DNA from 2 places in the Arthrobacter sp. NPDC057388 genome. Region 2 is predicted to be linked to the other one. Evidence: riboswitches for the same ligand, from Rfam matches in the RefSeq annotation. Region 2 holds a riboswitch; the other holds the start of a gene.
What was found. Region 2 has a riboswitch for glycine ahead of gcvP (aminomethyl-transferring glycine dehydrogenase). Riboswitches for the same ligand answer to the same signal wherever they lie in the genome.

Region 1 (15,829 bases), on a different contig from region 2:
TTCCGGCCTTCTGGTGCCAGTGTCATGGTTCTCTTTCCGTAGTCCTAAATCAGCAGGAGTGCAAAATCAGCAGGCCACGACGTTGACGGCGAGGCCGCCCATCGCCGTTTCCTTGTATTTGGAGGACATGTCCTTGCCGGTTTCGCGCATGGTCACGATGACCTCGTCCAGCGAGACCCGGTGCGAACCGTCGCCCCAGAGCGCCATCTTGGCGGCGTTGATCGCCTTGGCGGCGGCGATCGCGTTCCGTTCGATGCACGGGACCTGCACCAGCCCGCCGATCGGGTCACAGGTCAGGCCCAGGTTGTGCTCCATCGCGATCTCGGCCGCGTTCTCCACCTGCGCCGGGGACCCGCCCATCACCTCGGCCAGGCCGGCGGCGGCCATCGACGACGCCGATCCCACCTCGCCCTGGCAGCCCACCTCCGCACCCGAGATCGACGCCTGCTCCTTGTACAGCACCCCGACGGCGCCGGCGGCGAGCAGGAACCGGACCACCACGTCGTCGCGGTCCTCCTGGGTCGCGTTCTCCATCCCGGGCGCGAAGTGCAGCGCGTAATAGAGGACGGCGGGGATGATCCCAGCCGCCCCGTTCGTCGGGGCGGTCACCACCCGCCCGCCGGAGGCGTTCTCCTCGTTCACGGCCAGGGCGATGAGGTTCACCCATTCCTGCCAGTACTTCGGGTCCCGGTAGTCCCCTCCGTGGTCACGGCCTTCCTTCAGCAGCCGTTCATGCCAGTCGGGGGCACGGCGGCGGACCTTCAGCCCGCCGGGCAGCAGCCCCTCCCGCTTCAGGCTGGCCTGCACGCAGCCCTCCATCACCGAATAAATGTGCAGCAGCCCCTCCCGGATCTGCTCCTCGGACCGGGACGCGCACTCATTGACCAGCATGATGTCGGCAATCGACAGGCCCTGGGCACGGCAGTGCCCCAGCAGTTCCGCCGCGGTCCGGAACGGCAGCGGCAGGTCCTTCTTCGACTCGTCCAGCTCCTGCTGCGCGGCCTCTTCCTCGCCCTCGCGGACAATGAACCCGCCCCCGACCGAGAAGAACGTCGCCTTCTGCAGCTCCGCCCCGTCCACATCAAAGACCGTGAACGTCATCCCGTTCGTGTGCCGCGGCAGCACCGTCAGCGGCCGCAGCACCATGTCCTCCACGCCATAGGGCAACGGAACCGACCCCGCCAGGTTCAGGATTCCCGTCTCCGCGATGGACGCCAGCCGCTCCTCCACCTCATCCGGCAGGATCAGCTCCGGGTGGTACCCCTCCAGGCCGAGCAGAACCGCCGTCATGGTCCCATGCCCGTGCCCCGTCGCCGCCAGCGACCCGTACAGATCCACCCGCAGCGACGCCACGTCCGCCAACGTCCCCGAGGCCTTCAGCTCCTCCGCGAACACGGCGGCAGCCCGCATCGGCCCGACCGTGTGGGAACTCGAAGGGCCAATTCCAATGGAAAAGAGGTCAAAGACGCCAACAGCCATGGTCGGTTCCTAACTGGAGAGTTGTGATCGGTTCGGGCTGGGGAGGTTAAGGGGAGTGAGGCCGGGGCTAGAGTTCGCCGCCGTTGGCTGCTGCGTATTCCTCGGCCGACATCAGCGGGCCCTCGTCGGTGACGGCCACCTTGAACAGCCAGCCGGCGCCGTACGGGTCGCTGTTGATGAGGGCCGGGTCCGCGACGACACCGTCGTTGATCTCCGTGACCTCGCCCGTGACCGGGGCGTACAGGTCCGAGACGGACTTGGTGGATTCCACCTCACCGCAGGTTTCGCCTGCCGTGACGGTGGCACCCACCTCGGGCAGGTCCACGTACACGATATCGCCCAGGGCGTCGGCGGCCACGGCGGAGATCCCGATCCCCACAGGCCCGGATCCGTCGACGGCGACCCATTCGTGCTCGGCGGAGTACTTCAGTTCGGCAACAACCTTGCTCATATCAATTCCTTTGTATCTAGAAGTTCGTGGATGGTTACTTTTGGCGCTTGTAGAACGGCAGTGCGACGACTTCGAAGCGCTCGGGCTTCCCGCGGAGGTCGACATCCACCAGCGTGCCCACCTCGGCATGTTCGACGTCGACATAGGCCATGGCGACCGGGTAGCCAAGGGTGGGGGAGGGCTGGCCAGAGGTGACCTCACCGATCAGCGTGCCGTCCTTGAGCACCGGGTAGTGGCCGCGGGCCGCGCGACGGCCGGTACCCTTGAGGCCCACGAGCTTCTGGCCGATGGTGGAACCGACGCCGGCTGCCTTGAGTGCGGCCAGCGCCTCCTTGCCGACGAAGTCGCTTTCCTTGGCCAGCGAAACCACCGGACCGAGTCCTGCCGCATAGGCGTTCACGCGGCGCGAGAGCTCGTTGCCGTACAGCGGCATGCCGGCTTCCAGGCGCAGCGAGTCGCGGGCGGCGAGGCCGGCGGGGACCAGCCCGTGCCCTTCGCCGGCCTCAAGCAGCGATTCCCACAGCCGGGGTGCCTCGGCGTTGGGCACGTAGATCTCGAAGCCGTCCTCGCCGGTGTAGCCGGTGCGGGCCAGCAGGAGGTCCCGCGCAGTTCCGCCGACGGCGATCTGCACCTCGACTGCCGCGTAGTACTTCAGGTCCGTCACCAGGGAATGCTGTTCGGCCGGGACCAGCTGCAGGAGGATGGCCTCCGCGTTGGGCCCCTGCACCGCGATCAGCGAAATCTCCGAGGAGGCGTCCTCGACCGTGACGTTGAAGTCCGCGGCGCGCTCGGCGAGTGCTGCGGCCACCTTGGTGGCATTGCCCGCATTGGGGACCACGAGGTACTTGTCCTCGCCTTCTGTCGGAGACGGTCGGCGGTAGGAGATCAGGTCGTCGATGATGCCGCCGTCGGCGTCGCAGATCAGGGAGTACTTGGCCTTGCCGACCGCGATGGCGGACAGCTTGCCGGCCAGGGCGTAGTCCAGGAAGGCGGCGGCGTCCGGGCCGGTGACCCAGACTTCGCCCATGTGGGAGAGGTCGAACAGGCCGGCGGCGTTGCGGACGGCGTGGTGCTCGGCGAGTTCCGATTCGTACTTCAGCGGCATCTGCCAGCCGCCGAAGTCGGTGAAGGATGCGCCGGCTTTCTTGTGCTGGTCGTAGAGGGCGGTGTAGTTCTCGGTCATGGGAAGTCCTTAGTTTTCAAACTCGGAAAGGGGCGGGCAGGAGCAGACCAGGTTGCGGTCACCGGCGGCGCCGTCGATGCGGCCCACGGGCGGGAAGTACTTGTCCTGCCGGAGCGAAGGCACCGGGAAGGCGGCCTGCTCGCGCGGGTAGGAACGGTTCCAGCCGGAACTGACGACGGCGGCTGCCGTGTGGGGTGCGTTGCGCAGCGGCGAGTTTTCCAGGGTGAAGTCGCCGTTGGCGACCTGCTGGATTTCGGCGTGGATGGTGATCATCGCGTCGATGAACCGGTCGATCTCGGCCAGGTCCTCGGACTCGGTGGGTTCCACCATCAGGGTGCCGGCCACCGGGAACGCCAGCGTGGGCGCGTGGAAGCCGAAGTCGATCAGGCGCTTGGCCACGTCCTCGGCGGTCACGCCGGTCTTGGCCGTCAGGCCGCGCAGGTCCAGGATGCACTCGTGCGCCACGAGCCCGCTGTCGCCGGTGTAGAGCACCGGGAAGAACTCATCCAGACGGGAAGCGACATAGTTCGCCGCGAGCAGGGCAGACTTGGTGGCCTCGGTCAGGCCCTGGCCGCCCATGAGCTTCACGTAGGCCCAGGAGATGGGCAGGACGCCCGCAGAGCCGAACCGCGACGCGCTGATGGCAACGCCATGCCGGTCCACTCCACCCTCGGACGAAGCGCTGTTGGCGTCGCCCGGCATGAACGGTGCCAGGTGTGCCTTGGCTGCGACGGGTCCGACGCCGGGTCCGCCGCCGCCGTGCGGGATGCAGAAGGTCTTGTGCAGGTTCAGGTGCGAGACGTCGCCGCCGAACTTGCCGGGCTGGGCCAGGCCGACGAGGGCGTTGAGGTTGGCGCCGTCGACATAGACCTGTCCGCCGGCGGCGTGGACGGCGTCGCAGACCTCACGGACATCGCCGTCGTACACCCCGTGGGTGGAGGGGTAGGTGATCATGATCGCCGAGAGAACGTCCCGGTACTGCTCGATCTTGGTGTACAGGTCCGTGTGGTTGATCGTGCCGTCGGTGGCGGTGGCCACGACGACCACCTTCATGCCGGCCAGCACGGCCGAGGCGGCGTTGGTGCCGTGCGCGGAGGCGGGGATGAGGCAGATGTTGCGCTGTCCCTCGCCGCGGGAGAGGTGGTAGCCGCGGATCGCCAGCAGGCCGGCGAGTTCGCCCTGGGACCCGGCGTTGGGCTGGATGGACACCTGGTCGTAGCCGGTGATTTCGGCGAGGTCGGCTTCCAGACCGCCGATGAGTTCGCGCCAGCCCTCGGTCTGGGAGTCCGGGGCGAACGGGTGGATCGAGGCGAATTCGGGCCAGGAGATGGCTTCCATCTCGGCGGTGGCGTTCAGCTTCATGGTGCAGGAGCCCAGCGGGATCATGGTGCGGTCCAGTGCCAGGTCGCGGTCGGAGAGCTTGCGGATGTAGCGCAGCAGCTGGGTTTCGGAGCGGTGCGTGTTGAACACCGGGTGCTGCAGGTAGTCCGAGGTGCGGAGCACGGACTCGGGCAGTTCGAACCCGGCTGCGTCCCCGACCGGACCGGCGCCAAAGGCGACGGCTACGGCGGAAAGTGTTTCCGCCGTCGTCGTCTCATCGATGGAGACGCCAACGGTGTCCTCATCGATGTGCCGGAGGTTGATGCCGCGGGCCTCGGCGGCGGTGATGACTTTGGCGGCCTTGCCCGGCACGCGGACGGTGAGGGTGTCGAAGAAGGTCTCGCTGGCCAGTTCGCGGCCGGCGGTCTTCAGGGCGGTGGCCAGGACACGGGCGTTGTGGTGCACGGTCTCGGCGATCGCCTTCAGGCCCTCCGGGCCGTGGTAAACGGCGTAGAAGGACGACACGATGGCCAGCAGGGCCTGCGCGGTGCAGATGTTGGAGGTGGCCTTCTCGCGGCGGATGTGCTGCTCCCGGGTCTGCAGCGCCAGCCGGTAGGCGGGGGCGCCGGCGTTGTCCTTGGAGACGCCGACGATGCGGCCGGGAAGCGTGCGCTCCATGCCGGCGCGGACGGCGATGTAGGCGGCGTGCGGGCCGCCGAAGAACAGCGGAACGCCGAAGCGCTGGGCGGTTCCGACGGCGATGTCGGCCCCCTGCTCACCCGGAGGCGTGATCAGGGTCAGCGCCAGCAGGTCCGCGGCCACGGTCACCAGCGCGCCGCGCTCCTTGGCAGCGGCAATCACGCCGGAATGGTCGAAGACCCGGCCCGAGACGCCGGGCTGCTGGAGCACGACGCCGTTGATCTCGCCGTCGGGCAGCCCTTGGGACAGGTCCGCGACCTCCACCTCGAAGCCGAGCGCCTCGGCGCGGCCCTTGACGATCGCGATGGTCTGCGGCAGGCAGTCCGCGTCCAGGACGGTCTTGCCGTCGTTCTTCTTGTTGGCGCGGCGCATCAGCAGCACGGCCTCGGCCACGGCGGTGGCTTCATCCAGCAGGGAAGCGTTGGCGATCGGCAGGCCGGTCAGGTCCTGGACCATGGTCTGGAAGTTCAGCAGCGCCTCGAGCCGGCCCTGGGAGATCTCCGGCTGGTACGGCGTGTACGCGGTGTACCAGGCGGGGGCCTCGAGGATGTTGCGGCGGATCACCGGAGGCGTCACGGTGTCGTAGTAGCCCTGCCCGATCATCTGCACGGCGGTCTTGTTCTTGGCCGCGAGCCGGCGGAGCTCGGCCAGGACCTCGACTTCGCTCAGGGCAGCGGTGAGGCGCAGCGCGTTTTCCTGGCGGATGGGTGCCGGAACGGCGGCGTCAACCAGGCCGTCGACGGTGTCGTAGCCGACGTGCTTGAGCATGGTGTCGATGTCGGCCTGGCGGCGGGCGCCGATATGCCGGTCGGCAAACGTTGACGGAAGGGATTGAATCGTCATGAGGAACTCCAGGTCTGGCCGGCCACGGGTGGCACGGCATGGGTTGGGTTCCTCCCCGCTCTGTATTGGACCTGAGAGATTCCGCGGACAGTCGTGTCCGCTTGCACCGTCGGTGAGCCAAACCAAAGTTTGGCTGCTTTCCAGAGTTGCCTCGCCGCGGCGGTACTGGGGCCTGAGAGATTCCTGGGGAGGATTTGCTCCTACGGCGCCTGCCCGATGGATGACTGGGAGGACTCTCCCGCCACGGTTCGAAAGGCTATGAAGATGTGGGTGATTCGGCTCACACAGTACAGCACTCGGCGCCGAATGCCAAAACGGGGCCGGGCCAAACCGCTGCGGCGCTGCCCATGAAGGGCCCGGGGAGCCGGGTTTGACAATTCTTCGTGACCGAGACCACACTGAACCGGTGGCCAGCGGGACTGGGCTGACCGGCAGGCGCCGGACAGGCCGGGCGCCGTCGGCACGCCGAATTCATAACTGAAAACGCTTACGATCTGCGGCGGGAGAGCCCTGCCGGTACATCAGCGGGCGCCGTAGGAGCAAACCCTCCCCAGGAAACTCTCAGGCCCACGTACCGCCGCGGCGAGGCAACTCTGAAAAGCAGCCCGGCGTGCCCGGGCTCACCGAAGGTGCAAAGCGGTCATCCATGTCCGCGGAATCTCTCAGGTCCAGTACAGAGCGGGGAGGAACCCTGTCAGTGTGGCCATTTGGTGCCACTTGAACAATGGAGTTCCTTATGACGATTCACCCTTCTGCGTCCCCGGCCGGGGAGGCTCCGCGACTGGAACGGCAGCTGAGCAACCGCCACATCCAGCTGATCGCCATCGGCGGCGCCATCGGCACCGGCCTGTTCATGGGTTCGGGCAAAACAATCTCCGCGGCCGGGCCGTCGGTGATCTTCGTGTACATGATCATCGGCTTCATGCTGTTCTTCGTCATGCGGGCCATGGGCGAACTGCTGCTGAGCAACCTCAACTACAAGTCCTTCAGCGATTTCGCCGCCGACCTGCTGGGCCCCTGGGCCGGCTTTTTCACCGGCTGGACCTACTGGTTCTGCTGGGTGATCACCGGCATCGCGGACGTCATAGCGATCGCCGGGTACTCCCGCGAGCTCTGGCCGGGACTGCCGCTCTGGATCCCGGGCCTGGCCACCGTGGCCATCCTGCTCCTGCTGAACCTGACCACCGTCAAGGCCTTCGGCGAAACGGAATTCTGGTTCGCCCTCATCAAAATCATCGCCATCGCCGCCCTGATCATCGTAGGCATGTTCATGATCTTCATCGGCTTCCAGAGCGACTCCGGGCAGGCCAGCTTCACCAACCTGTGGAGCCACGGCGGCTTCTTCCCCAATGAATTCATGGGCTTCGTGGCCGGTTTCCAGATCGCCGTGTTCGCCTTCGTGGGCATCGAACTGGTGGGCACCACGGCCGCCGAAGCCAAGAACCCGGAGCGGAACCTGCCCAAGGCCATCAACTCCATTCCGGTGCGCGTGCTGCTCTTCTACGTGGGCGCCCTCATCATCCTGATGTCCGTCACGCCCTGGACCCAGTTCGCCGCCGGCCACAGCCCCTTCATTGCCATGTTCTCGCTGGCCGGCCTCGGAGCCGCCGCCACGGTGGTCAACCTCGTCGTGCTGACCTCGGCGATGTCCTCGGCCAACTCCGGCATCTACTCCACCTCGCGCATGGTCTATGGCCTCGCGGAGGAAGGTGACGCGCCGGCCGTCTTCCGCAGCCTGTCCCGCCGCAAGGTACCCAACAACGCCCTGTTCCTGTCCTGCGTGCTGCTGCTCTCCGGTGTGGTGCTCATGTACGCCGGCCAGGACGTCGGCAAGGCGTTCGACATGGTTACCACCGTCTCCGCCGTCTGCTTCGTCTTCGTCTGGTCGATCATCCTCGCCAGCTACATCGCCTTCCGCCGCCGGCGCCCGCACCTGCACAGCGCCTCCAAGTTCAAGATGCCCGGCGGCATTCCCATGGTGTGGGCGGTCTTCGCGTTCTTCGGCTTCGTGCTGTGGACGCTCACCACCCAGCCGGACACCCTGGCCGCACTGCTGGTCACGCCCGTCTGGTTCGTCCTCCTCGGTGCTGCCTGGCTGGTGCTGCGCCGCCGGCCGGCCCACATTGCCCGCTACGAGGCTTTCCAGGACGAGCTGCGCGCCGAGGAAAACACCGCCCGCAACGGTGCGGACAGCCAGTTCCAGGAGAAGGAAAGCGTCAAGGGATGATCACCATCGAGGAAAAGCCGACGACGGCGGGCCAGGCCCGGCAGCCAGGTGCAGGGGAGTTTGTGCTCACCTTCCACTGCCCGGACTCCCTGGGGATCGTCCAGTCGGTCGCGGACTTCCTGCTCAAGCAGGAGTGCTACATCGTGGACCTCAAGCAGTTCGGCGACCGGAGCGCGGGGCACTTCTTCATGCGGGTGCACTTCGCCTCAGCCGCCGCCCCGGGCGAAACCGCTGGTGACACGGACGCCGTCGAACAGCCCGCCGTCGAACAGCTCCGCGAAAGCTTCGCGCCGCTTGCCGACGAGTGGAACATGGACTGGCGCCTGGAGCGGCATAGCCGCAGGCAGCGCATCCTGGTGATGGTCTCCAAGTACGACCACTGCCTCAACGACCTGCTGGTCCGCACCCGCAGCGGCGAACTCCCGGTGGAGATCGCAGCCGTGGTGTCCAACCACCCTGACCTGGCGGGGCTCGCGGCCTGGCACGGAATCCCGTTCCACCACATCCCCGTGACAGCAGCTACCAAGCCCGAAGCGGAAGCTGCCCTGCTGGAACTCGTGAAGGCGCTCGACGTCGAACTCGTGGTCCTGGCCCGCTACATGCAGGTCCTCAGCGACTCCGCCACCGCACGGCTCGCCGGCAGGGCCATCAACATCCACCACTCGTTCCTGCCCAGCTTCAAGGGTGCCAAGCCCTACCACCAGGCGTACGAGCGCGGCGTCAAGACCGTCGGCGCCACAGCGCACTACGTCAATTCAGAGCTGGATGAGGGGCCGATCATCGCGCAGCAGGTGATCGAGGTCGACCACACCTTCACTCCCGCGGACCTGGTGTCGGTGGGCAAGGACGCGGAGTGCAAGGCCCTGACGAATGCCGTCCGCTGGCACGCCGAGGGAAGAATCATCCTCTCCGGGAACCGGACGGTCATCCTGCGGTGACAAACGAGCGATTCAACCCATTCCCGGTACGCCTGGAGATCATTCCCACGGACGGCATCATTCCCAAAGTCCAGGCTCACGTTCCTGCCGGATCCACGCTGACGGTGACCTGCCTGCCGCACCACGGGCCGGAGTCCACTGTGCGGGCCGCCGTCCAGCTGGGCGGGCTCGGCTACAGCGTGATACCCCACCTGGCCGCGCGGGGCCTCGGCAGCCGGGCCCAGCTCGCGGGCCTGCTCCGCGACTGCGAGGCCGCGGGAATCACGGAGGTTTTCGCCATCGGAGGGGATGCTGCCGAAGCCGCCGGCCCCTATGGCAACAGCTTCCGTCTCATGGAGGACATCGCCGAACTGACCGGCGGGACCATGGCCATCGGCGTGGCCGGATATCCGGAAGGCCATCCGAAGCACAACGAGCTGCACATGCTCGATGCGCTGCTCGAAAAGCAGCATCTGGCCTCGAACGTGGTCACCCAGATGTGCTTTTCGGCGGCCAGGGTCGGCTGGTACGCGGAACTGCTCCGCCGTGAGGGCGTTGACCTTCCCATCTGGGCGGGAGTGGCCGGGCCCGTGCCGCGGGCGAAGCTGATCTCGCTGGCCACCAAGATCGGCGTCGGTCCGTCGCTGAAGTTCCTGAACCGCAAGGGCCCGCTCGCGCGCAGGCTCCTGAATGCCGGCAGCTACTCCTCCGGGTCGCTGGTCTCCGAGCTGGCCGTCACGGAACCCGCACTCGCCGGCATCCACCTCTACACCTTCAACAACGTCGAAACCCAGCCCGCGATGGACTGGAGCGCAAAGGCAGGCGCGAAGGCCTCCTGAGCCCCCAATCACGGCGCGAACGGACAGTTGCGGCCCCATTTCCGCCCGGAATCGGGGCCGCAACTCTACGTTCGCGCCTTTTATTTTGGCCGCACCCGGGCGAAGGTACATTGAACAGGTGACCCCGACGTTGAAAAAGGCCGTGACCGAAGACGGCGCGGAGCTTGCCTGGACGGAGGAAGGCAGCGGGGAACCCCTGCTGCTCGTGGCTGGCCAGGCGACGGGAATGGCCGGCTGGGACCCGGTGGTTCCTGGTCTGGCCCGTTCGTTCCGGGTCATCCGCTTCGATCACCGCGGCATCGGCGCCAGCTCGGAAGGCAGCGCGGAAAACTACACCACGCCGGCCTTCGCGGCAGATGCCGTTGCTGTTCTGGATGCTGCCGGTGTCCGCAGGGCTCACGTCTATGGGCACTCGATGGGTGGCCGCGCTGCCCAGTGGATGGCCGTGGACTTCCCCGACCGGGTGGCGTCCCTGATCCTGGCGGCCACGAGTGCCGGCGACGCCAGGGGGCCGGCCCGGACCGCTGCGGCCACAGCCGCGCTCACCAGCGGGGACCTTGCACGCATGGCGCCGCTGTTCTTCAGCCCCGGCTTTGTCGAGCAAAATCCTGCGGTTGTAGCTGCGTTCTTCCGGGTTCAGGCCTCCGCAGCGGTCAAGAGCAGGCACTTCCGGGCCAGCCGCCTGCACGATGCCTGGGACGTTCTTTCCTCAATCCAGGCCCCGGCCCTGGTCATTCACGGCAGCGAGGACGCCCTGGCACCGGTTGCCAACGCCGCCGAGATGGCCGGGCGGATTCCGGATGCGCAGCTAATCCGGGTCGACGGCGGCAGGCACCGTCTGCATCTGGAGGACGCCCGGATGCAGACCTGGATCGAGGACTTCCTGTCCCTGGCGGTCCCGGCTGGAGCTGCGCGCTGACAGCGGTACGGCCAGAAAATTCCAATCCGTTGCTCTGTAGAGGCCCTTATGAGGCGCGAAAAGGGCACCTACGGAGCAGTCGAGAAGCCATTAGAGGAGCAGCTCAGCAACAGTCAGCTGGAGCCGGATGGTTTCGGCGGCGGCATCGGTGTGCCCGGACCACTTCGGCCCGCCGTTGTTCGACCCGCCGAGGCCCGACACCCGGTCTTCAACGGCGCGGTCGTCACCGCCACGGCCGCCGTCCACAAGCCTAGACTTCCAGACCGACGGCGGTGTTCCCGACGGCGGTGTGCTGCCCCGAGTCCGCCTGCCGGACCGGCGTCGAAAGCCCGAGGTTCTCGCGCAGAGTGTTGCCTGCGTACTCGGTGGGGTAGACGCCGCGCTCCTGCAGCTCCGGGACGAGGTGGTTAACGATGTCGTCCAGGCCGGTGGGGATCAGCCACGGCGAGATGTTGAAGCCGTCCACGGCACCCGTGCGGGCATATTCCGCCAGCCGGTCCGCCACCTCGGTGTAGGAGCCCGTGAAGCTGGAGTCCCCGCGGCTGGTCCGGGCCGAGACGAACTGCCGGATGCTCAGTCCCTTGTCCCTGGCTTCGGCGCGCCACTGGTCCGCCAGCTGCTTGGCCTTGGCTCCGTGGAATCCGCTGCCGCGGGTTTCGGAGGTCTCTTCCACCACGGGGTCGATCTCGGGCAGCGGCCCGTCCGGATCGAATGCCTGAAGCTCGCGGCCCCAGAACTGTTCCAGGTAGGCGATGGCCTGCTCGGGCCCGATCTGCAGGTTTCGCACCCAGTTCTTCTTCTCGAGTGCCTCCTGCGGGGTGGCGGCGAGGATGAACTCGCTGGCGGGCATGATCTTGACGTCGTTCGCGCCGCGGCCGGCGTTGACCGTGCGCCGGACGATGTCGCGGCGGAAGTCGAGGGCGTCGTCGAGCCGCGGGTGGGCGGAGAAGATGACGTCGGCCTGCCGGGCCGCGAAGTCGCGGCCTTCCGGTGAGTCGCCGGCCTGGAACAGCACCGGGCGGTACTGGGCGCTGCGAGGGAGCTTCGCCACGTAGTCCACCGTGTAGTGCTGCCCTTCGTGGCGCACGGGCCGGGCCGAACGGGGCGAGGCCCACGCGGGAGCAGTGGCGGATGCGGCGATGGCGCCGTCCTCCCAGGAGTCCCAGATCCGCTTGGCCGTGGTGACGAACGCTTCGGCGTGGACGTACCGGTCGGAGTGGTCCAGGTAGCCGCCGCGGCGGAAGTTCGCGCCGGTCCAGGCGTTGTCCGTGGTGACCACGTTCCAGGCAGCGCGGCCGCCGGAGAGCAGGTCCAGCGAGGAGAGCCGGTGTGCCAGGTCGGCGGGGTCGTTGTATGTGGTGTTCTGCGTGGCCACCAGGCCGATCCGTTTGGTCACGGAGGCCAGGGCGGCCAGCATGGTCTGCGCGTCAGGCCGGCCCACGACGTCCAGCGCGTGCGGGCGGCCGAGGTGCTCGCGGAGCCGCAGCCCCTCACCGAGGAAGAACGCTGCGAACAGGCCCCGTTCCGCGGTCTGGGCGATGCGGCGGAAGGACTCGAAGTCCGTCTGCGATCCCGATTCGGCCGACTTCCAGACGGTGCCCGAGTTCACGCCCTGGAAGAAGACGCCGAGCTGCAGCCGGCCGGAGGGAACGAAGCCGTTGCCGATGTGTGTGTCTGTCATGGGTCTCCCTAGTGGTCGGCCGCGGACAATGCGAAAACAGTTGCTGGCGCAGCGGGCGAAGCGGCATACCGGCTAACCGGGCGCTGCAGGCCGAGCAGGTCCCGGAACGTGGAACCAGGCTGCTGCGGGGCCAGCAGGCCCCGGCTGCGCAGGGCGGGAAGCACCAGCTGGGCCAGCTCCTCCAGGTCCACATCCAGCACTGCCGGGTGCAGGCGCACGCCGTCGGCGGTTTCCAACACGGCGGACAGCAGCTCGGTGAGCTCCGCCGCGGTGCCAACGAACCGTGCACGGCTGCTCTGCCACGGGGTGTGCGCATCCAGTTCGGCGAGCCTGCCGGCGGCGCTCTGCCCGCGGGCGTCGAGGACGACGTCGAGCTCGGCGATGATGGCCGCGGCGGGAGCGGCTGCACGGGCCTCGGCGGCCTCCCCGGCCAGCAGCTCCGGCGTGGGCGCGGACACGAGCAGGGCGTCTGCCGCCCCGGCGGACAGCTGGTCCGCGTTCAGCAGGCCGGCCGGTGCGAGGACCGGGAGCTGGCCCTGCAGCGGCCGGGGAATGATGGACGGCCCCTTGATGGAATAGCCGGCGCCGGCGGCCGCGGGAGTGCTTTGGAAATCGACATAGTGCAGCTTGTCGACGTCGATGTACCGGCCGGTGGCGACGTCGCGGATCACGGCGCCGTCCTCCCAGGAGTCCCAGAGCCGGCGGCCGGCCTCGATGGAATCGGCCGCCTCCCGGCCCAGCCCCTCACCGGAAACATGGGACCGCCCAACGGCCGCGGCATCAGAAGCCTTGTCCGACGCGGCGACCAGCCACCCGGCCCGGCCGCCGGACACGTAATCCAGGCTGGCCAGCTGTGTGGAGATGTGGAACGGCTCCGTGTAGACAGTGTCCACCTCGGGGACCAGGACAATGGAGCCGGTGACGGGGCCGGCGAACGCCGCGCGCTGCAGGGCGTTCAGCCGGCCCGGGACGTCGCGGCCGCCGGGCCCGGAAGACGCGGCCGGCAGGGATCCGTCGGCGAACGTCGCCACGTGGAACCCGGCCGATTCGGCGGCCAGCACCGTGGCGCGGACCCGGGTTCCGTCGAGCAGTTCGGCGGGGGTGTGCCGGGCCCTGCGCCAGGCGGCGGGGTGGGCGCCGTCGCCGTCGAGTTCCAGGGCGAGGAAGCCCTGCCCAAGTGCCTTAGCAGCACGTGCCGTAGTAGAAGGTGCAGCGGTGGGAGTCGTGCTCACTGTCCGGCCTGCCTTTCGTGGGGAATCTGTTCGCCGGCTTCGATGGCCACCGCCAGGCGGTTTTCGGACGGCGGCAGCGGGCAGGTGGCGAGGTCGGTGTAGGCGCACGGCAGGTTCACCGCGCGGTTGAAATCCAGGGTCACGCGGCCGTCCGCATCGGGTGCCCCCACCGTGAGCGAGCGGTTCGCCGCGTAGGTGGTCTTGCCGGACGTCGCATCCGTGAACAGCACGGACAGTGTGCCCGGCGCGTGGCCGTTGAACGCCGTAAGGGCAAGCTCCCGGCCATCCAGGGCAAACCGGATCTCGCCCGGCGCCTGGTACACGTGCACGATGCCCTCGACGGCGGCGCCCACAGTGGTGGGGCGCGGCTCGTCGAACGGCACGTACACACCTTCGACGGCGAAGCGCGGGTCCGGCGCGTACGCCGGGGTGCCGCGGTACTCCTTGAGCAGCGGGTTCTCCGGGTGCCGGGGCCGCACGATGTACTCCCCGCCGCGTTTGGCGAGTTCGACGATGGCGGGACCGGCGGTGAGGTTGATGCCGTCACGCTCGGCGATGGGATCGAAGACGACGGCGGTGCTTCCGTTCGCAGCTGGGTTGCTGTTCAGTTCCGTGCCGTCCCGCAGCAGGCTTTCGCCCGCCTCCAGAACCACCGTGACGGCGTCGTCCTTCACGCTCCAGAAGCCCGGAACGCCCTCGAGGCGGGAGGGCTCTGCACCCAACCAGTGCAGGTGGGTGACGGCGAGGAAACCGTGGGGATCGGCGCGGTGGAACTCGTGGGTGGCATGCCACTGCTCCCATTCGGTGGCGAAAGCCGCGGCAGTTTCAGTTTGCGTAGACGTGGGCATCATGGCTCCTGTGGTGGTCGGTGCTGACGGCGTAAGCGGCGTTGTAGCAGGGCTGTGCTACAAACCCTTCTGGGTGGAGGCAAAGTTGGCCTCGGTCACGGTCTTGGATTCCGGCAGGGCTTCGTCGGACAGGCCCCAGCGCTCCAGGACCTTGGCGTACGAACCGTCCTTGATGGCCGAGTTCAGCGCCTCCGTGATCACGGGTGCCAGGCCGTTGCCCTTGAGCGTGGTGGCGGCCACCAGGCTTTCGGAGGGCCAGCCGGCATTGACCTTGCCCACCACCTTGAGGTCGTCGCGGGTGTTCTCCCGGTAGAGCGTCGAGGGGTAGGGCGCGATGTTCAGGTCGGTCCGGCCGGAGGACAGCGCCAGGATGGTGTCGGCGTCCGACGGGTAGTACTGCAGGCTGGCGGGTTCCTTGCCCTTGGCCTCGAGCTCCTTGTTCCATGCCAGCAGGATCTTCTCCTGGTTGGTGCCCGAACCAACCGAGATCTTCAGGCCGGAGATGTCGTCGGCGCCCTGGATGTTGTAGGTCGAGGATTTCTTGGCCTCGAAGCCCATGTAGGCGGCGCGGTAGCTGGCGAAGTCGAACAGTTTCACGCGGTCCTTGTTGATGCCCACATTGGAGAACACGGCCTCGAAATCGCCGGACTGCGTCTTCAGGGGCCAGTTCTCCCAGGATGTGACCTGGATGTCGAGTTCCAGTCCCAGCTTGTCGGCCACCAGCTGCGCGATGTCCAGCTCGGAGCCTATGGGTGTCTTGTCGTCCGTGGCGTGGAAGGACAGCGGGATGGAGCCGGCAGTGGTGGCCACGGTGAGCTTGCCGTCTTTGCCGATCAGTGCAGGCACTTTGGCGGCCAGGGCGGCGTCCTTGTCGGCGCGGATTCGCTGCTGGTCCGGTGAGGTGTTGTAGACGACGCCGTTGCGGGCCGCCGTCGTCGCCGGTGCTCCGGAGCTGCCGGCTGAAGCGCCGGAGGCGGCGGCGCCGGGATCGGAGCAGGCGGACAGCGCCGCGGTGCTCAGGAGGCCGAGAAGTACGACGGCGGGCAGGGCGCGGCTGCGGGGCTGCCGGGTGGAGAAGGGGGCCATGGGAGTTTCCTTAGATGTTGAAGGCGGGCTCGATCACCTTGGAGAAGAAACTCCGGGTGCGTTCTTCCTGCGGGTTGGTGAAAATGTCCTGGGGTTTGCCCTGTT
Region 2 (15,829 bases):
GGAGGATTCATGAAGGCTTCACCGACACTGACCAACAACATGCAGGCCGTCCTGACGGACCTGATCGAGCTGCACCTCCAGGGCAAGCAGGCGCACTGGAACATCGTTGGCACCAACTTCAGGGATCTGCACCTCCAGCTGGACGAGATTGTCACTGCCGCCCGGCTCTTTGCGGACGACATCGCGGAGCGCATGCGCGCCCTGCATGCCCTGCCGGACGGGCGCAGCGCCACCGTGGCAAAGTCGACGAACCTTCCGGCGTTCCCGGAGGGGCTCATCAATACGAAGGATGCGATTGACCGCATCGTGGCCGCCCTGGAGGCGGCGGTCGGCACCATGCGCAAGGTTCATGACGAGGTCGACGAGGAAGACCCCACCACCGCCGACCTGCTGCACACCTTCATCGAGAAGCTGGAGCAGTTCGCGTGGATGACCGGCGCCGAGAACATGAAGGCGTCGGCCAGCGTGACGCAGCCGGACAGCAAGTAAGCGACCGGGCAGTTTATTACCCGCGCCGATTGTCATGGGCGGCCCTGGAGGGATTCCTCCGGGGCCGCCCGATTTTGTGCCCGCTACTTCGCCCGGTCCCGACTACTTCGCACGCGGGATGCGGCGGAGTACGACGGCGGCAAGCACCGACGCTCCTGCCATCAGCACCAGCCCAATCGCCGCTGTGATGTGCACGCCGGAGTCAAACGCCGTCCGGGCAGCGGCCGTGACCGCCTCTGCCAGCGGTGCCGGCAGCGACCCGGCCAGCTCCACCGCCCCGGCGAGGGTTTCCCGGGCCTGGTCTGCCGACGCTGCTGTGGACACCTGCGCAACGGCCGCCGGCAGGGCGAGGTGCTGCTGGTATGACGCGGTCAGGATCGACCCCAGGACCGCCGTGCCCAGGAGGGACCCCACTTCGTAACCCGTCTCCGAGATCGCCGCTGCGGCCCCGGATTTCGCCGCCGGCGCAGCCCCCAGGATCAGATCGTTCGAGATGGTCTCGGCGGATCCCACACCTACGGCCAAAACGAGGAGGGCGGCAAGCAGCGTGGCGGGTCCGCCGTCGTGATTGCCGAATGCGACGAGGCAGTAGCCGGTGGCGCCCAGCGCCAGTCCCGAGGCCACCACAAAGCCCGGCCGCACCCTCCGGACCAGCGGAACCACCAGCAGGCCGGCCACCACCATTGCCGCCAGCGCGGGCACCATGGCGGTACCGGACTCGGACGGTGACATGCCTTCGAGCAGCTGCAGGTGCTGTGCCAGGAACAGGATGAAGCCGTTGTAGGAGAACAGCGACAGGATGTTTGCCGTAATTGCCGCGCTGAATACTGGGTTCCGGAACAGGGAAATGTCCAGCATCGGGGAAGCCAGGGCGTGCTGGCGGCAGACGAAGAGAAGGCCCATGACCAGGCCGAATGCCATCACGCCGAAAGCGGCCGGGCCGGGGCCGTGCGTGGCCAGTTCCTTGATGCCGTAAACCAGCGGCACCATGGTCAGCATTGACAGCACCACGCTGGGGGTATCCACGCGTCCCGGTTTCGGATCCTTGGACTCCGGAATGAGGAAGCGGCCGAGGATCAGCGGCGGCAGCATGATGGGCACGGCCACGAGCAGGACCGCGCCCCACCAGAAATGCTCCACCAACCAGCCGCCAAAGATCGGCCCGAGTGCCGCGCCCCCTGAAAAGCCCGCGGCCCAAATGGCCACGGCCAGCCGACGCCTGCCCGGCTCCTGGAAGATGTTGCGGATCAGGGACAGTGTGGACGGCATGAGCATGGCGCCGAAGAATCCCAGGGCGGCGCGGCCCGCAATAAGCCATTCAGCGCTCGGCGCGAAGGCTGATGCCGCGGAGACCGCCGCAAACCCTGAGATGCCGGTCAGGAGCAGCCGGCGGCGCCCGATCCTGTCGCCCAGACTTCCCATTGCCACGAGGAGTCCGGCCAGGACGAGTGCGTAGGCGTCCACCACCCACAGGAGCTGCACGCCCGAGGGGTCCAGGCTGCGGGCGATCGCCGGAAGGGCAAACGTCAGCGCGGTATTGTCCACGGCCACCAGGAGCACGGGGAACATGAGCAGGGCCAGGGCGAGCCAGTCTCTTTTGGATGAAGTCCGGTTGGCCTCGGCGGGCAGCGGGGCGAGGACGGAATGAGTGGTCATGAAATAACTATACCGTCCGGACGGTACAGTTATAGCCTTCAGTCCGAAACGGGCATGATGGAAGCCATGCCCAGAAAACCGGTCGCCCGCGGCGCAGTCCTCGATGCCTTCGAATCCCTGCTGATCGAGGTGGGGGAGCGCGCCGCCACCCTCGATGCTGTGGCCGCCCGCGCCGGCGTCTCCAAGGGCGGGCTGCTGTACCACTTTCCGAACAAGGAAGCACTGATCGGCGTCCTGCTGGACCGGTTGGATGAATTCGCGGAGGCGGACGCGCAGGCCATGGCCGCAGCCCCGGAGGGAGCTGCCGCCTACTTCATCAGGTCGTCCGTCTGGGCTGACACGCCGCTGGACCGTGCCATCGTGGCCGCCACGCGGCTGGCCGAGGTCGCGCACGAGGAAACCCGGCGCCGGTTTGCCCACATCCAGCAGCGGTGGCTGGACGAGATTGCCCGCGACGTGGGGCCGGGCCTGGCCAAGGCGGTCCTGTACATGGGCGACGGGCTCTACTTCAATGCCATGCTGTCCGTCGGGCCGGCGGCAACGCCTTCCGAGACCGCGGCCGACGTCGAAAGCCTCCTCGCCGCGCTCGACCGGCTGCGGGGGTAGTCCCGCTGCTGCCGGGCTACCGCCGCGGTTTGCGGACGCGAACCCGGCGTAGGACAATAGCCTCTGTGACGACGACAGCTGTCACCGCTCAATTTAATAAAGCCTTTGATCTGCGGCGGGAGAGTCCTGCAAGTAGGTACAAGCAGGCGCCGTAGGAGCAAAACCTCCCCAGGAATCTCTCAGGCCCACGTACCGCCGCGGCAAGGCAACTCTGGAGAGCAGCAGGCTGCCCGCTGGAATGTCCGCGTTCGCGCGGACGGTTCAGGGCGTGCTGTGCTCACCGACGGTGCAAGCGGACACGAGTGTCCGCGGAATCTCTCAGGTCCAATACAGAGCGGGGAGGAACCCGAATCAATGTGGCGTACCCTGCGCCGCCTTAGTTATGGAGTTCCTTTTGACCGTTAGTTCAGCCTCCTCGTCCTTCGTCGACCGGCATATCGGCGCCCGCCGCCAGGCCGACGTCGAAGCCATGCTCAAGGCCGTCGGCTATGACACCGTCGACGCCCTGGTTGACACGGCAGTCCCCAACGACATCCGCCAGGACTCCGCGCTCCAGCTTGCCCCCGCGCTGAGCGAAGTTGAGGTCCTGGCCGAACTCCGGAAGCTCGCGGCCAAGAACAAGACCGCGGTTCAGATGATCGGGCAGGGCTACTACGACACCGTGACGCCGCCGGTGATCCGCCGCAACATCCTCGAGGCCCCGGCGTGGTACACCGCGTACACGCCGTACCAGCCGGAGATCTCGCAGGGCCGGCTTGAGGCGCTGCTGAACTTCCAGACCATGGTCCAGGACCTGACGGCGCTGCCCATCGCGAACGCGTCGCTGCTGGATGAAGCCACGGCCGTGGCCGAGGCCGTGCTGCTGATGCGCCGGGCCAACAAGAAGAATGACGGCAAGACCGTCCTGGACGCGGACTGCCTGCCGCAGACCATCGCCATTGTGAAGGGCCGCGCCGAGGCGCTCGGCTTCGAGGTGGAGGTCGCGGACCTGTCCCAGGGGCTGCCCGACGGCGAGATCAACGGCGTCGTGCTCCAGCAGCCCGGCGTCTCGGGCCGGGTCTTCGACCATTCCGGCGTGATCGCCGCCGCCAAGGAACGCGGCGCACTGGTGACCGTGGCCGCGGACCTGCTGGCCCTGACCCTGATCACGCCTCCGGGCGAGCAGGGCGCCGACATCGCCGTCGGAACCGCCCAGCGCTTCGGCGTTCCCCTGTTCTATGGCGGTCCGCACGCCGCCTACATGGCTGTGCAGAAGGGCCTCGAGCGCTCCCTGCCGGGCCGGCTCGTTGGCGTCTCCAAGGACAACGCCGGTGTCCCTGCCTACCGCCTCGCGCTGCAGACCCGGGAGCAGCACATCCGCCGCGAGAAGGCCACCTCCAACATCTGCACCGCCCAGGCGCTGCTGGCCATCGTCGCCTCGATGTACGCCGTGTACCACGGTCCGGAGGGCCTGAAGGCGATCGCCGAGACCACGCACGGCCACGCCAGGACCCTTGCCGCGTCGCTCAAGGCCGCCGGGCTGGACGTCCTGCACACCAGCTTCTTCGACACTGTGACGGTTTCGGTTCCGGGCAAGGCCGGCGCCATCATCGCCGCCGCCGAGCAGAAGGGCATCAACCTCCGCAGCATCGACGCCGACACCGTCGGCATCTCGGCGGATGAAACCACGACGCCGGCCGTCGTCGCCGACGTCCTGTCCGCCTTTGGTGCCACCGCCGTGGAGGCGACTGGCGGTTTCGCCTTGGACACCGCCGTCGAGCGTTCCTCCGCGTACCTGCAGCACCCGGTGTTCAACACGCACCGTTCGGAAACCCAGCTGCTGCGCTACATCCGCAGGCTCTCCGACCGCGACCTGGCCTTGGACCGGACCATGATTCCGCTGGGTTCGTGCACCATGAAGCTGAACGCGACCGCCGAGATGGAGGCCATTTCCTGGCCGGAGTTCGCCTCGATCCACCCGTTCGCCCCGGATTCCCAGACCGCGGGCTGGCGCGAACTCATCGGCGGACTGGAAGCCGACCTCGCCGAGATCACCGGCTACGACCAGGTGTCCATCCAGCCCAACGCGGGGTCCCAGGGCGAGCTCGCCGGCCTGCTGGCGATCCGCGGCTACCACCTCTCCCGCGGTGAGGGACAGCGCAACATCTGCCTGATCCCGGCCTCGGCGCACGGCACCAACGCCGCCTCCGCCGTGCTGGCCGGCATGAAGGTGGTCGTCGTGGCTACCGCCGCTGACGGCACGATCGACCACACGGACCTGTACGCGAAGATCGAGGCCAACAAGGATGCACTCTCGTGCATCATGATCACCTACCCCTCCACCCACGGCGTGTACGACGGCGACGTCCGCGAAGTCTGCGACGCCGTCCACGCCGCCGGCGGACAGGTCTACGTCGACGGCGCCAACCTCAACGCCCTCGTCGGCCTGGCCCAGCCCGGCAAGTTCGGCGGCGACGTCTCGCACCTGAACCTGCACAAGACCTTCTGCATCCCGCACGGCGGCGGCGGACCCGGCGTCGGGCCGGTCGCGGCGAAGGCACACCTGGCACCGTTCATGCCGGGTGACGCCGCTACCTGGACCGAAGGCAACGACGTTCCGATCTCCGCTTCGCGCTTCGGCTCCGCCGGCGTCCTGCCGATCTCCTGGGCGTACGTGAAGCTGATGGGCGGGGCCGGCCTGACCGAGGCCACCAAGTCGGCGCTGCTGGCTGCCAACTACGTGGCGGCAAGCCTGAACGACTTCTTCCCCGTGCTCTACACCGGCGAAGGCGGCCTCGTGGCGCACGAATGCATCCTGGACCTGCGCGCCCTGACGGCCAAGACCGGCGTCACCGCCGAGGACGTGGCCAAGCGCCTGATTGACTACGGTTTCCACGCCCCCACGCTGGCGTTCCCGGTGGCCGGCACGCTGATGGTGGAGCCCACCGAATCCGAGGACCTGGGCGAAATCGACCGGTTCATCAAGGCCATGATCGCCATCCGCGGCGAGATCGACCAGGTGGCGAACGGCGACTTCACGGTGGAGAACAGCCCGCTGCGCAACGCCCCGCACACTGCGGCAGCTGCCATCAGCTCCGACTGGGACCGCGCCTACCCGCGCGAGCAGGCCGTCTTCCCCGGGCACACGCACAAGCAGGACAAGTACTTCCCGCCTGTGGGCCGCATCGACGGCGCCGCCGGTGACCGGAACCTGGTCTGCTCCTGCCCGCCCCTCGAAGCGTTCGAGAACTAGAGGAATCCGCTCAATGACTGAGAACTACACTGCCCTTTACGAGGAGCACAAGAAGCTCGGTGCTTCGTTCACCGACTTTGGCGGCTGGCAGATGCCGTTGAAGTACGGCTCGGAACTGGCCGAGCACCATGCCGTCCGTAATTCGGCCGGCATCTTCGACCTCTCCCACATGGGCGAAGTCTGGGTCACCGGCCCGGACGCTGCCGCTTTCCTGGACTACGCCCTCGCCGGCAAGATCTCCGCCATGGCCGTCGGCAAGGCCAAGTACTCCCTGATCTGCGACGCCGACGGCGGCATCATCGACGACCTCATCGTCTATCGGCGGCCGTCCGCGGCTGAAGGCAGTGACCGCTTCCTGGTAGTGCCCAACGCCGGCAACGCCAAGGTGGTGGCCGAGGCCCTGGTGCAGCGGGCCGCCGGCTTTGACGCCGCCGTCGAGGACGCCTCCGCCGGCACGTCACTGATCGCCGTGCAGGGCCCGAAGGCCGAGGAGATCCTCCTCCGCCTCGTCCCGGCGGCCCAGCACGAGCTGGTCACCGGGCTGAAGTACTACGCCGCCGTCGAAGTGCCCTTCCTGGTGGGCGGGGCGAGCCGGAACCTGCTGCTGGCCCGGACCGGGTACACCGGCGAGGACGGCTTCGAGATCTTCGTGGAGAACGACGGCGCCGCCGCCCTTTGGCAGTCGATCGTCGCCATCGCGGATGAGGGGGAGCTGACGCCCGCGGGCCTCGCGTCCCGTGATTCGCTCCGTTTGGAGGCCGGCATGCCGCTGTACGGCAACGAGCTTTCCCTCGAGGGCGACCCGTTCGCCGCCGGCCTGGGCCCGGTCGTCGCGCTGTCCAAGGAAGGCGACTTCGTGGGCAAGGCCGCGCTGGCTGCCAAGAAGGAAGCCGGGGCGGGTTCCACCTCGGGCCGCAAGCTCGTAGGCCTCAAAGGCCTGGGCCGCCGCGCCGGCCGCGGACATTACCCGGTCCTTAAGGACGGCACGGTCGTCGGCGAAGTCACCTCCGGCCAGCCCAGCCCCACCCTCGGCTACCCGGTCGCCATGGCCTACGTCGACGTCGCCTACGCCGAACCCGGCACGGCCCTGGACATCGACCTGAGGGGCAAGGCGGAGCCGTTCGAAGTCGTCGCACTGCCTTTCTACAAGCGCTCAAAGTAGCCCGGCCGAACCGCTGGTTGAGCCTGCCGAAACCCTCGCGGTTCCACTCGGCTCCAGGACCGGCGGGCCCCAGTTTTCACGCGTGCTGCTCCTTCGTCGCTTTGACGCACGCTTTCGAAAACCGCGGCCAGCCGGCCCTTCGAGGGCATGTCACCTTGGGTGACAATCACGGCACAGCGACAGCCAGGATGAGTGCATCGAAAGCCAAAGGTGCTGGGGGAGGGGCCGCCGTCGGACGCGTTCTCTCAAAACCCGACCGCCGGTGTATGCCCTCGCCAAGCTCGATCATTGGGGGTCGAGCTTGCCGAACCGGCGCTCTGGCTTGCCTGGTACGGGGCTGTTGCAAGTTTCGCTCCGGAAACTGGTGGCCCCGAAAACTGAACGTCACTACGGCGGGTGAGGGGTCTCCGGAAGCGTGCTCCCCACCGTCCCCCTGGCCTCGCAGGCTCGGCCAGGGAACCCGGACGGCGTGGGCCCAGCACGCGGAGGAGTTCCCCTCACCCGCCACCCAGGCCACGCGCGCGGTGCGGGGAGGAGTTCCCTCACCCGCCACCCAGGCCACGCGCGCGGGGTACGGAGGAGTTCCCAGGCGCCACCCAGCCACACACAACTGTTTTTGTCCGCGAGTTTCACGAGCAAAGGAAAATAAATGGCAAAAGTTGCCGCTGAACTGCAGTATTCCGAGGAACACGAATGGGTTTCCCGTGAGGACGGGAATGTGGTGTCTATTGGCATCTCCGCCGTGGCCACAGACGCCCTCGGCGACATTGTTTACGTGGACCTGCCCGAGGTGGGGTCCGCGGTGACCGCGGGGGAGACCTGCGGCGAGGTTGAGTCCACGAAGTCGGTTTCGGACCTGTACGCCCCGGTGACGGGAGAGGTCACGGAGATCAACTCCACGGTCATCGAGGACCCTGCCCTGATCAACAGCGACCCGTACGGGGCCGGCTGGCTGTTCAAGGTGGCGGCCGAATCTGAGGGCCCGCTGCTCTCTGCCGAGGAGTACGCGTCCAAGAACGGCGGCGAGCTGTGAGCGGCGCAGGTGCCGCAGGCACAGAAACAGTCGCCTTCACCCAGGTCGTGTCGCCGAGCCTGAACGCGGATCTCGCGGAGCTGGATCCGGAGATCGCGGCAAAGATCGACGACGAACTTGGGCGCCAGCGCACGGGCCTGGAGATGATTGCGTCGGAGAACCACACGGCGGCTGCGGTGATGCAGGCGCAGGGGTCGGTGCTGACCAACAAGTACGCCGAGGGGTACCCGGGCAAGCGGTACTACGGCGGCTGCGAGCACGTTGACGTGATCGAGCAGCTCGCGATCGACCGGGTCAAGGCCCTGTTCGGTGCCGGGTACGCGAACGTGCAGCCGCACTCCGGTGCGCAGGCGAACGCCTCGGTGATGCACGCCCTGATCACGCCGGACGACACCATCATGGGCCTGAACCTCGCCCATGGCGGGCACCTGACGCACGGCATGCGGATCAACTTCTCCGGCAAGCTCTACAACGTGGTCCCGTACCAGGTCCGTGAAGATGACCACCGGATCGACATGGCCGAGGTGGAGCGCCTGGCCCAGGAGCACAAGCCGCAGCTCATCGTGGCCGGCTGGTCTGCGTACGCCCGGCAGCTGGACTTCGCCGAGTTCCGCCGGATCGCCGACTCCGTGGGGGCTTACCTGATGGTGGACATGGCGCACTTCGCCGGGCTCGTCGCCGCAGGCCTGCACCCGTCACCGGTCCCGCACGCGCACGTCACCACGTCCACCACGCACAAGACCCTCGCGGGTCCGCGCGGCGGGATCATCCTGACCAACGACGCCGACGTTGCCAAGAAGATCAACTCGGCTGTCTTCCCTGGCCAGCAGGGCGGGCCGCTGGAGCACGTGATCGCGGGCAAGGCCGTGGCCTTCAAGATCGCCGCGTCCCAGGAGTTCAAGGAACGCCAGGAGCGGGTGCTCGCCGGCGCCCGGATCCTCGCCGAGCGCCTGGTCCAGCCCGACGTCACGGCCAAGGGCATCTCGGTGGTCTCCGGCGGTACGGATGTGCACCTGGTTCTGGTGGACCTGCGGAACTGTGAGCTCGACGGGCAGCAGGCTGAGGACCGCCTCGCTGCCATCGACATCACCGTGAACCGCAACGCCGTGCCGTTCGATCCGCGCCCGCCGATGGTCACCTCCGGCCTGCGCATCGGCACTCCGGCCCTGGCCACCCGCGGTTTCAGCGAAGCCGCCTTTGCCGAGGTCGCGGACATCATCGCGGAGGCACTGACCGCCGACGCCGATGCCGACCTGTCCGGACTGCGCCGCCGCGTGGAAGCCCTCGCCGAAGCCCACCCCCTCTACCCTGGCGTCGCAAACCTCGCCTGACCTGTAGGGTGGAGTTTTTGTCCAGATACCGCGGGTTGAAGGCCCTTTTGAGGCCATTATCTGTACAAAAACTCCACCCTCTACCGACCCCATGCCTAGTTAGGATTGATTTATGGCCGTTGGAGTCTTTGATCTCTTTTCCATTGGGATCGGGCCCTCGAGTTCCCACACGGTGGGTCCGATGCGTGCCGCTGCCGTCTTCGCCGGCGAGCTCAAAGCCAGCGGAAAGCTGGACAGCGTGGCGTCGCTGCGGGTGGATCTGTACGGGTCGCTGGCGGCGACGGGGCACGGGCATGGGACCATGACGGCGGTGCTGCTGGGCTTGGAGGGGTATCACCCGGAGCTGATCCTGCCGGATGAGGTGGAGGAGCGGTTGGCGTCGATCGCGGAGACGGGGATCCTGAACCTGGCGGGGTCGGTTCCGTTGCCGTATGGCGTGGAGGACATGGTGCTGCGGCCGCTGACGGTGCTGCCGCGGCATACGAACGGGATGACGTTCACGGTCTTTGATGTGAACGGGGCGGAGCTGCAGAAGGCGACGTTCTTCTCCGTTGGGGGCGGGTTCATTGTCCGCGAGGGCGAGGAAGAGGCCGCGCAGCAGGAGCTGGACGAGTCGAAGAAGGACCTGCCGCTGCCGTTCCGGACCGCGGCGGAACTGCTGGGGCACTGCCGTGCCCAGGGCCTGTCGATTGCCGACGTCATGCTGGTCAATGAGTGCGCGTCCCGGTCCGAGGCGGAGATCCGGGAGGGGCTGCTGCACATTTATTCGGTGATGGAGGGCTGCGTGCAGGCCAGCCTGAAGCGGGAGGGGCTGCTGCCGGGCGGTCTGAAGGTCCGCCGTCGGGCCCCGGACTGGCATGAGCGGCTGCTGAAGGAAGGCCGTGGCCACGGAGGGGACTACCGGGACCCGAAGTACTGGCAGGAGTGGGTGAACCTGATCGCCCTGGCCGTGAACGAGGAGAACGCCTCCGGCGGCCGCGTGGTCACCGCCCCGACGAACGGGGCGGCCGGGATCATCCCCGCCGTGCTGTACTACGCTTTGCATTTCGCGCCGGGCATGGAGAACGCGACGCAGGAGGACCGCGACGACGTGGTGGTCCGTTTCCTGCTGGCCGCCGGCGCGGTCGGGGTGCTGTACAAGGAGCAGGCGTCGATTTCGGGTGCGGAGGTGGGCTGTCAGGGCGAGGTGGGGTCGGCGTCGTCGATGGCTGCCGCCGGGCTGGCGGAGGTGATGGGCGGGTCCCCGGCGCAGGTGGAGAACGCGGCGGAGATCGCGATGGAGCACAACCTGGGCCTGACCTGTGATCCGATCGGCGGGCTGGTCCAGGTCCCGTGCATCGAGCGGAACGCGATCGCCGCGGCCAAGGCGATCAACGCCGCGAAGATGGCGCTCTGGGGCGACGGTTCGCACCGGGTCTCGCTGGACGAGGTCATCGTGACCATGCGCGAAACCGGCAAGGACATGAGCTCCAAATACAAGGAAACGGCGATGGGCGGCCTCGCCGTCAACGTCGTGGAGTGCTGATTCCAGCACCGCCGGTTGAGCCCGTCCGGACGGGACTAGTTGTTGGCGGCCGCCCAGAGGTTCAGGCTTGTGGCAAAGACCACCCACGACAGGTAGGGCAGCATCAGCAGACCGGCCGTGCGGCGGATCGGGCCGAACAGGAGCACGGTGGCGGCCACAGCCACGGCCAGGGCAAGGATGATGCCCAGCGCCAGCCAGAGCGCAGGCGAACCCCAGGCCGGGTACAGCCCGAAGAACACGGGCGTCCACGCCAGGTTCAGGGCAAGCTGCACGCCGTAGACCCTGAGCGCAGCCCTGCGGCGCGGGCTGCGGCTCCGCCAAACAAGCCATGCAGCCACCGCCATGGCTGTGTACAGCGCGGTCCAGACGGGCCCGAACACCCAGTTGGGCGGAGACCACGGCGCCTTGTCGGCCGTTTCGTACCAGCCGGTGACGTTGCTGATGGTCGCCTGCGAACCCAGCCAGGCCACCAGGGCGGAGGCCGCCAGGAACCCCAGGAGGCCGGCAATTTCGACGGCGGTGCGCCGCCGTGCAGGTGGCACGGCACCGCCCCTGGTTGCGGCATCTGTTCCCGTTCCCGCGGCCGGCGCGCGGTCCCTGCTCGTCATCTCCCTACACTTGCCAAGGGCGCAGGCGGAGTCAAGATTCTGACCAGGATCACGTGCCCGTGTCGAGCGGGCCGGGAGCCCTGACGGATAGACTTGAGGCTGCTTCTCCGGCATCTGCACGAAACGTAAGCGAAGATTGGACACGGCACACTTGCGAGAATTCACTGCCCGCTTTGCCACCTCCGAAGAGGTTGCCAACTGGGACTCCCACGTCACCGCGAATCCGAACGGCGGAAACCTGCTGCAGTCGGAGGCCTTCGCCGAGGTCAAGCAGCACTTCGGCTGGAAGACCCTGCACCTCGTCTACGAGACCGCTGACTACACGAGCTACAACCTGGTCCTGGAAAAGAGCTTCCCGGTGCTGGGCAAGCTCTGGTACCTCATCAAGGGACCTGATGTGGCCGCCGTCGAGGACATTCCGGGCATCGCCGCAGCCAACGCCGAATTCGTCAAGCGCGCACGGCTGGGGGTCTTCGCCATCAAGATCGAGCCGGACATCATCCTCAGCGACGTCGCCCGCGAAGTCATCGAGGGGGCAGGCCTCGTCAAGACGCACAACCTGCAGCCCAACGACTCCACGGCCCTGCTGGATATCTCCCCCGAGGAGAACCAGCTGCTCCGCAACCTCCACTCACGGGGACGGAACGCCGTCCGGCGCGCCATCCGCGAGGGCGTCGAGGTTCACAACGTGGACCCCAGCGAGGAAAACTTCAAGGCCATGTACGCCCTCATGACCGACACCGTCCAGGCGAAGTCCCAGGTGCGCGTCCGCGAATACGACTACTACCGGCAGTTCTGGACGAACTTCATCAAGCGCGGCCAGGGCAGGCTTATGTTCGTGTACGAAAACGGCGTTCCCTCGGTGGGTGCCTTCGTCATCAACTACGGCCGCAAGGGCACGTACAAGGACGGCGGATCCCTGCAGAAGCGCAACCAGTACGGCGATTCGCACCTGGTGCAGTGGACCGCGATCAACCAGCTCAAGGAGCTGGGCTGCACGGAATACGACTTCTGCGGAACGCCGCCCAGCGACAAGCTTAAGGACACCTCGAACCCCTTCCACGGGCTGGGCCTCTTCAAAACCAGCTTCAGCAAAACGGTCACGGACTTCGTGGGCTGCTATGACCAGGTCATCAGCCCGCTGAAGTACAAGGCGTGGATTGCCGCCGGCGAACGTATCGCCCGGCAGCTCTACACGCGCCGCACCGGGCAACAGTTTTACTGACCGGGACGTTTAACGGCTAAGGCACTGAACGGCTAAGGCACTGACAGAGGGGAGCCCTGATGACCAAACAACCCCGCGGCGCCAACCGGCCGCCCACGGACGGGCTGCCCAAGACGGAGCCGCTCACCGCCTCGCAGCTGCACCAGAACGCGGCCGCAAAACGCATGCTGCGCCGCCTGGTGCAGGGGGAAAACCCGCCGACGGCGCCGCTGAGCATCGTGGACCGGCTCGCCGGGAGCCCGTACGCCAATCCCATGATCCAGGTGGGCGGGATCGACGAATCGGCCCGCAAGACGATGGACTTCGCGCTGCACCTTGCCGAGTCCATGTTCCGGTACGGTGCCGGCGCGCTCGAGGTGGAAACCAGCATCATCGCCGTGACGGCGGCGCTGGGGCTGAAAAACATCGAGGTGGACATCACCAACCAGTCCGTGGGCATCAACTATGCGGCCAAGGACCAGACGCCCATCACCCTCCTGCGCGTGGTCCGTTCCTGGACGAACAATTATGCGGGGCTTGCCCAGGTCCACCAGCTGGTCACCGACATCGTGGCCGGGGGCGTGGGCCGGGACGAGGCCGCCCGCCGGCTCGACGAGATCGTCCGGCGCCCCAAGCCGTTCCCGCGCTGGATGGTGACGGTTGCCTTTGCCGTGTTCTCCGCCGTGTTCGTGGCTGTCATTGGCGGCGGCCCTGGCGCCTCGGCGGTCGCGTTCGCCTCCAACCTGCTCATCAGCCTGGTGGCCAGGAAGCTGGGCCGCTGGCGGACGCCTGACTTCTTCATCACCGCTGCATGCTCGTTCGTGGTGACGGTCATCGCGCTGCTGCTGTGGCGGTTCGGCAGTCCGGTGGGAGTCCGGCTTGCTCCGGCCATTGTGGTGGTGGGCGGGATCCTGCTGCTGCTGCCCACCGGGCGGCTCGTATCCTCGGTGCAGGATGCCATCAACGGCTTTCCCGTCACTGCGGCCGGCAGGTTTCTGTCCACCCTGCTGACATTCGGGGCCGTCGTCGCCGGCATTGCCGTTGCCTTTGTGGTGGGCGACAGGATCGGCATGGAGCCGATCGACGTTACCGAGACCTTCCCGCCCGCGTACCCGCTGTGGGTGCAGGTGATCCTGGTTGCCATCGCCGTCGTGGCGATCGGCATCACGGAACAGACGGACTGGAAGCTGCTGCTTCCGACGGCGGCCGTGGGCGTGGTGGGGCACCTCACCCTGATCGCGGGCGAGGCGCTGGGTATTGGGGCGCGTTTCTCGCCGGCGCTCGCCGCCGTGGTGATCGGCCTGCTGGCCCGTGTGGTTGCGCTGAAGATGGGAGCGCCGCAGCTGGTGGTCGCCGTGCCGGCCGGTTTGATCCTCCTGCCCGGCCTCACCATTTTCCGGTCGATGTACGTCCTGACCATCGAAGAATCCGAGATCCTGCTCGGCGCTGGCGGGATGCTCAGCGCCGGGGCGATCGTGTTCGGCGTCGCCGGCGGTATTGTGCTGGGCGACACCCTGGCTCGGCCGCTGACGCGGAACCTTGCCAGCAACGAGCGGCGGCGTTCACGCCGCCGCTAGCGCTGCTGGATTGCTACAGGATCTGGCCGATGGGGAGCTTCTTCTCGGCCTGGAACACGTCCTCCACCCTGCCCTTGGCCCAGTAGCCGGACAGTGAGACCTGGCTGCGGTCCAGGCCGCGTTCCCGGAACAGGACGTCCCGCAGTGCCTTCATGTAGCCCCGCTCGCCATGCGCAAAGACGTTCACCCGCCCCTCCGGCCAGGCAGCGTTGCGCACGGCCTCCACCAGCCGGCTGCCCTCGCCGGCGGGGACGCCGCCGCGCTGCAGCCAAACCAGCTCGAGTCCGGCCGGGGCAGCGATCTCCTGCACGTCGTCGTCAGAACCCACCTCGATGAAGGCCTGGCCGCGCGCATGCTCCGGCAGGGACTCAATAACGGCGGCCATGGCCGGCAAGGCGGCCTCGTCCCCGGCCAGGAGGTACCAGTCCGCCGCCGGATCTGGGTTGTAGGCGCCGCCCGGCCCGGTGAAGATCAGGCTGTCACCGGGTTTGGCTTTGGCCGCCCAGGGGCCGGCCAGGCCCTCGTCGCCGTGGACCACGAAATCAATGGCCAGTTCGCCGGCTGCCATGTCCACCCAGCGGACGGTGTAGGTCCTGGTGTAGGGCCACTGCTCCCGGGGCATCGTTTCCCGGATGGCCCAGAGGTCCAGGGGCTCCGGGTAGTCCACGCCGGGCTGCGGAAAGACGATCTTGACGTACCGGTCCACGAAGTCGTTGTTGACGTAGTCAGCGAAGCCCGGGCCGCCGGCGACGATCCGCACCATGTGCGCGGAAAGCTGCTCGCGCCGAAGGACAGCCAGGGTGACCTGCGGGCGGGATTTCTTGGTGGCAGAGGTGGCGGCCGGGAGGGAAGTCATGCGGGTAAGCCTAGCCTAAGTTCCTGGGCGGAACGGCGGGGATCTCCCAGTCCACCGGGCCGGCACCCTGCTCCGTCAGCAGCGCGTTGGCGCGGCTGAACGGCCGGGAACCAAAGAACCCGCGCGAGGCGGACAGCGGGCTGGGGTGGGCACTGGATACCACGGGCGTGCTGCCAAGCAGGGGGCGGACGCTCTCGGCGTCCTTGCCCCACAGCACAGCCACGAGCGGGGCAACGGTGCCCGCCGCCGTCCGGCGCCCGGCGACGGCGGCGACGGCCGCCGTCGAGATTGTTTCCCAGCCTTTGCCGCGGTGCGAGCCGGCAGCGCCCTCCCGCACGCTCAGCACCCTGTTGAGCAGCAGGACGCCCTGGTCCGCCCAGGAGCCGAGATCGCCGTGGATCCGCGGGGGCAGGCCCAGGTCGGATTCAAGTTCCTTATAGATGTTGGCCAGGCTGCGCGGTATGGGGCGGGTGCCGGCGTCCACGGAAAAGGCGAGCCCCACGGCGTGGCCGGGGGTGGGGTAGGGGTCCTGGCCCAGGATCAGGACCCG

Region 1: it holds a riboswitch for glycine, as region 2 does, so the genes downstream of both, gcvP (aminomethyl-transferring glycine dehydrogenase) here and gcvP (aminomethyl-transferring glycine dehydrogenase) in region 2, are expected to answer to the same signal.

Annotation. Positions count from the first base shown of each region.
Region 1 covers NZ_JBHVBL010000001.1:68,154-83,982, reverse strand. The annotation lists gene lipA (lipoyl synthase) at 1-26, opposite strand, end outside; gene ACFUTU_RS00325 (L-serine ammonia-lyase) at 67-1,479, opposite strand; gene gcvH (glycine cleavage system protein GcvH) at 1,547-1,930, opposite strand; gene gcvT (glycine cleavage system aminomethyltransferase GcvT) at 1,965-3,113, opposite strand; gene gcvP (aminomethyl-transferring glycine dehydrogenase) at 3,123-5,975, opposite strand; glycine riboswitch at 6,126-6,226, opposite strand; glycine riboswitch at 6,466-6,562, shown strand; gene cycA (D-serine/D-alanine/glycine transporter) at 6,712-8,202, shown strand; gene purU (formyltetrahydrofolate deformylase) at 8,199-9,140, shown strand; gene ACFUTU_RS00295 (methylenetetrahydrofolate reductase) at 9,137-9,958, shown strand; gene ACFUTU_RS00290 (alpha/beta fold hydrolase) at 10,101-10,877, shown strand; gene ACFUTU_RS00285 (hypothetical protein) at 10,968-11,123, opposite strand; gene ACFUTU_RS00280 (NtaA/DmoA family FMN-dependent monooxygenase) at 11,128-12,558, opposite strand; gene ACFUTU_RS00275 (LLM class flavin-dependent oxidoreductase) at 12,567-13,715, opposite strand; gene ACFUTU_RS00270 (DUF1684 domain-containing protein) at 13,787-14,638, opposite strand; gene ACFUTU_RS00265 (ABC transporter substrate-binding protein) at 14,696-15,724, opposite strand; gene ACFUTU_RS00260 (amino acid ABC transporter ATP-binding protein) at 15,735-15,829, opposite strand, start outside.
Region 2 covers NZ_JBHVBL010000009.1:114,988-130,816, reverse strand. The annotation lists gene ACFUTU_RS06885 (Dps family protein) at 10-489, shown strand; gene ACFUTU_RS06880 (MFS transporter) at 592-2,145, opposite strand; gene ACFUTU_RS06875 (TetR/AcrR family transcriptional regulator) at 2,212-2,751, shown strand; glycine riboswitch at 2,858-2,956, shown strand; gene gcvP (aminomethyl-transferring glycine dehydrogenase) at 3,134-5,983, shown strand; gene gcvT (glycine cleavage system aminomethyltransferase GcvT) at 5,997-7,145, shown strand; gene gcvH (glycine cleavage system protein GcvH) at 7,795-8,178, shown strand; gene glyA (serine hydroxymethyltransferase) at 8,175-9,509, shown strand; gene ACFUTU_RS06850 (L-serine ammonia-lyase) at 9,622-11,034, shown strand; gene ACFUTU_RS06845 (TspO/MBR family protein) at 11,070-11,642, opposite strand; gene ACFUTU_RS06840 (lipid II:glycine glycyltransferase FemX) at 11,794-12,867, shown strand; gene ACFUTU_RS06835 (threonine/serine exporter ThrE family protein) at 12,927-14,423, shown strand; gene ACFUTU_RS06830 (siderophore-interacting protein) at 14,437-15,279, opposite strand; gene ACFUTU_RS06825 (uracil-DNA glycosylase) at 15,290-15,829, opposite strand, start outside.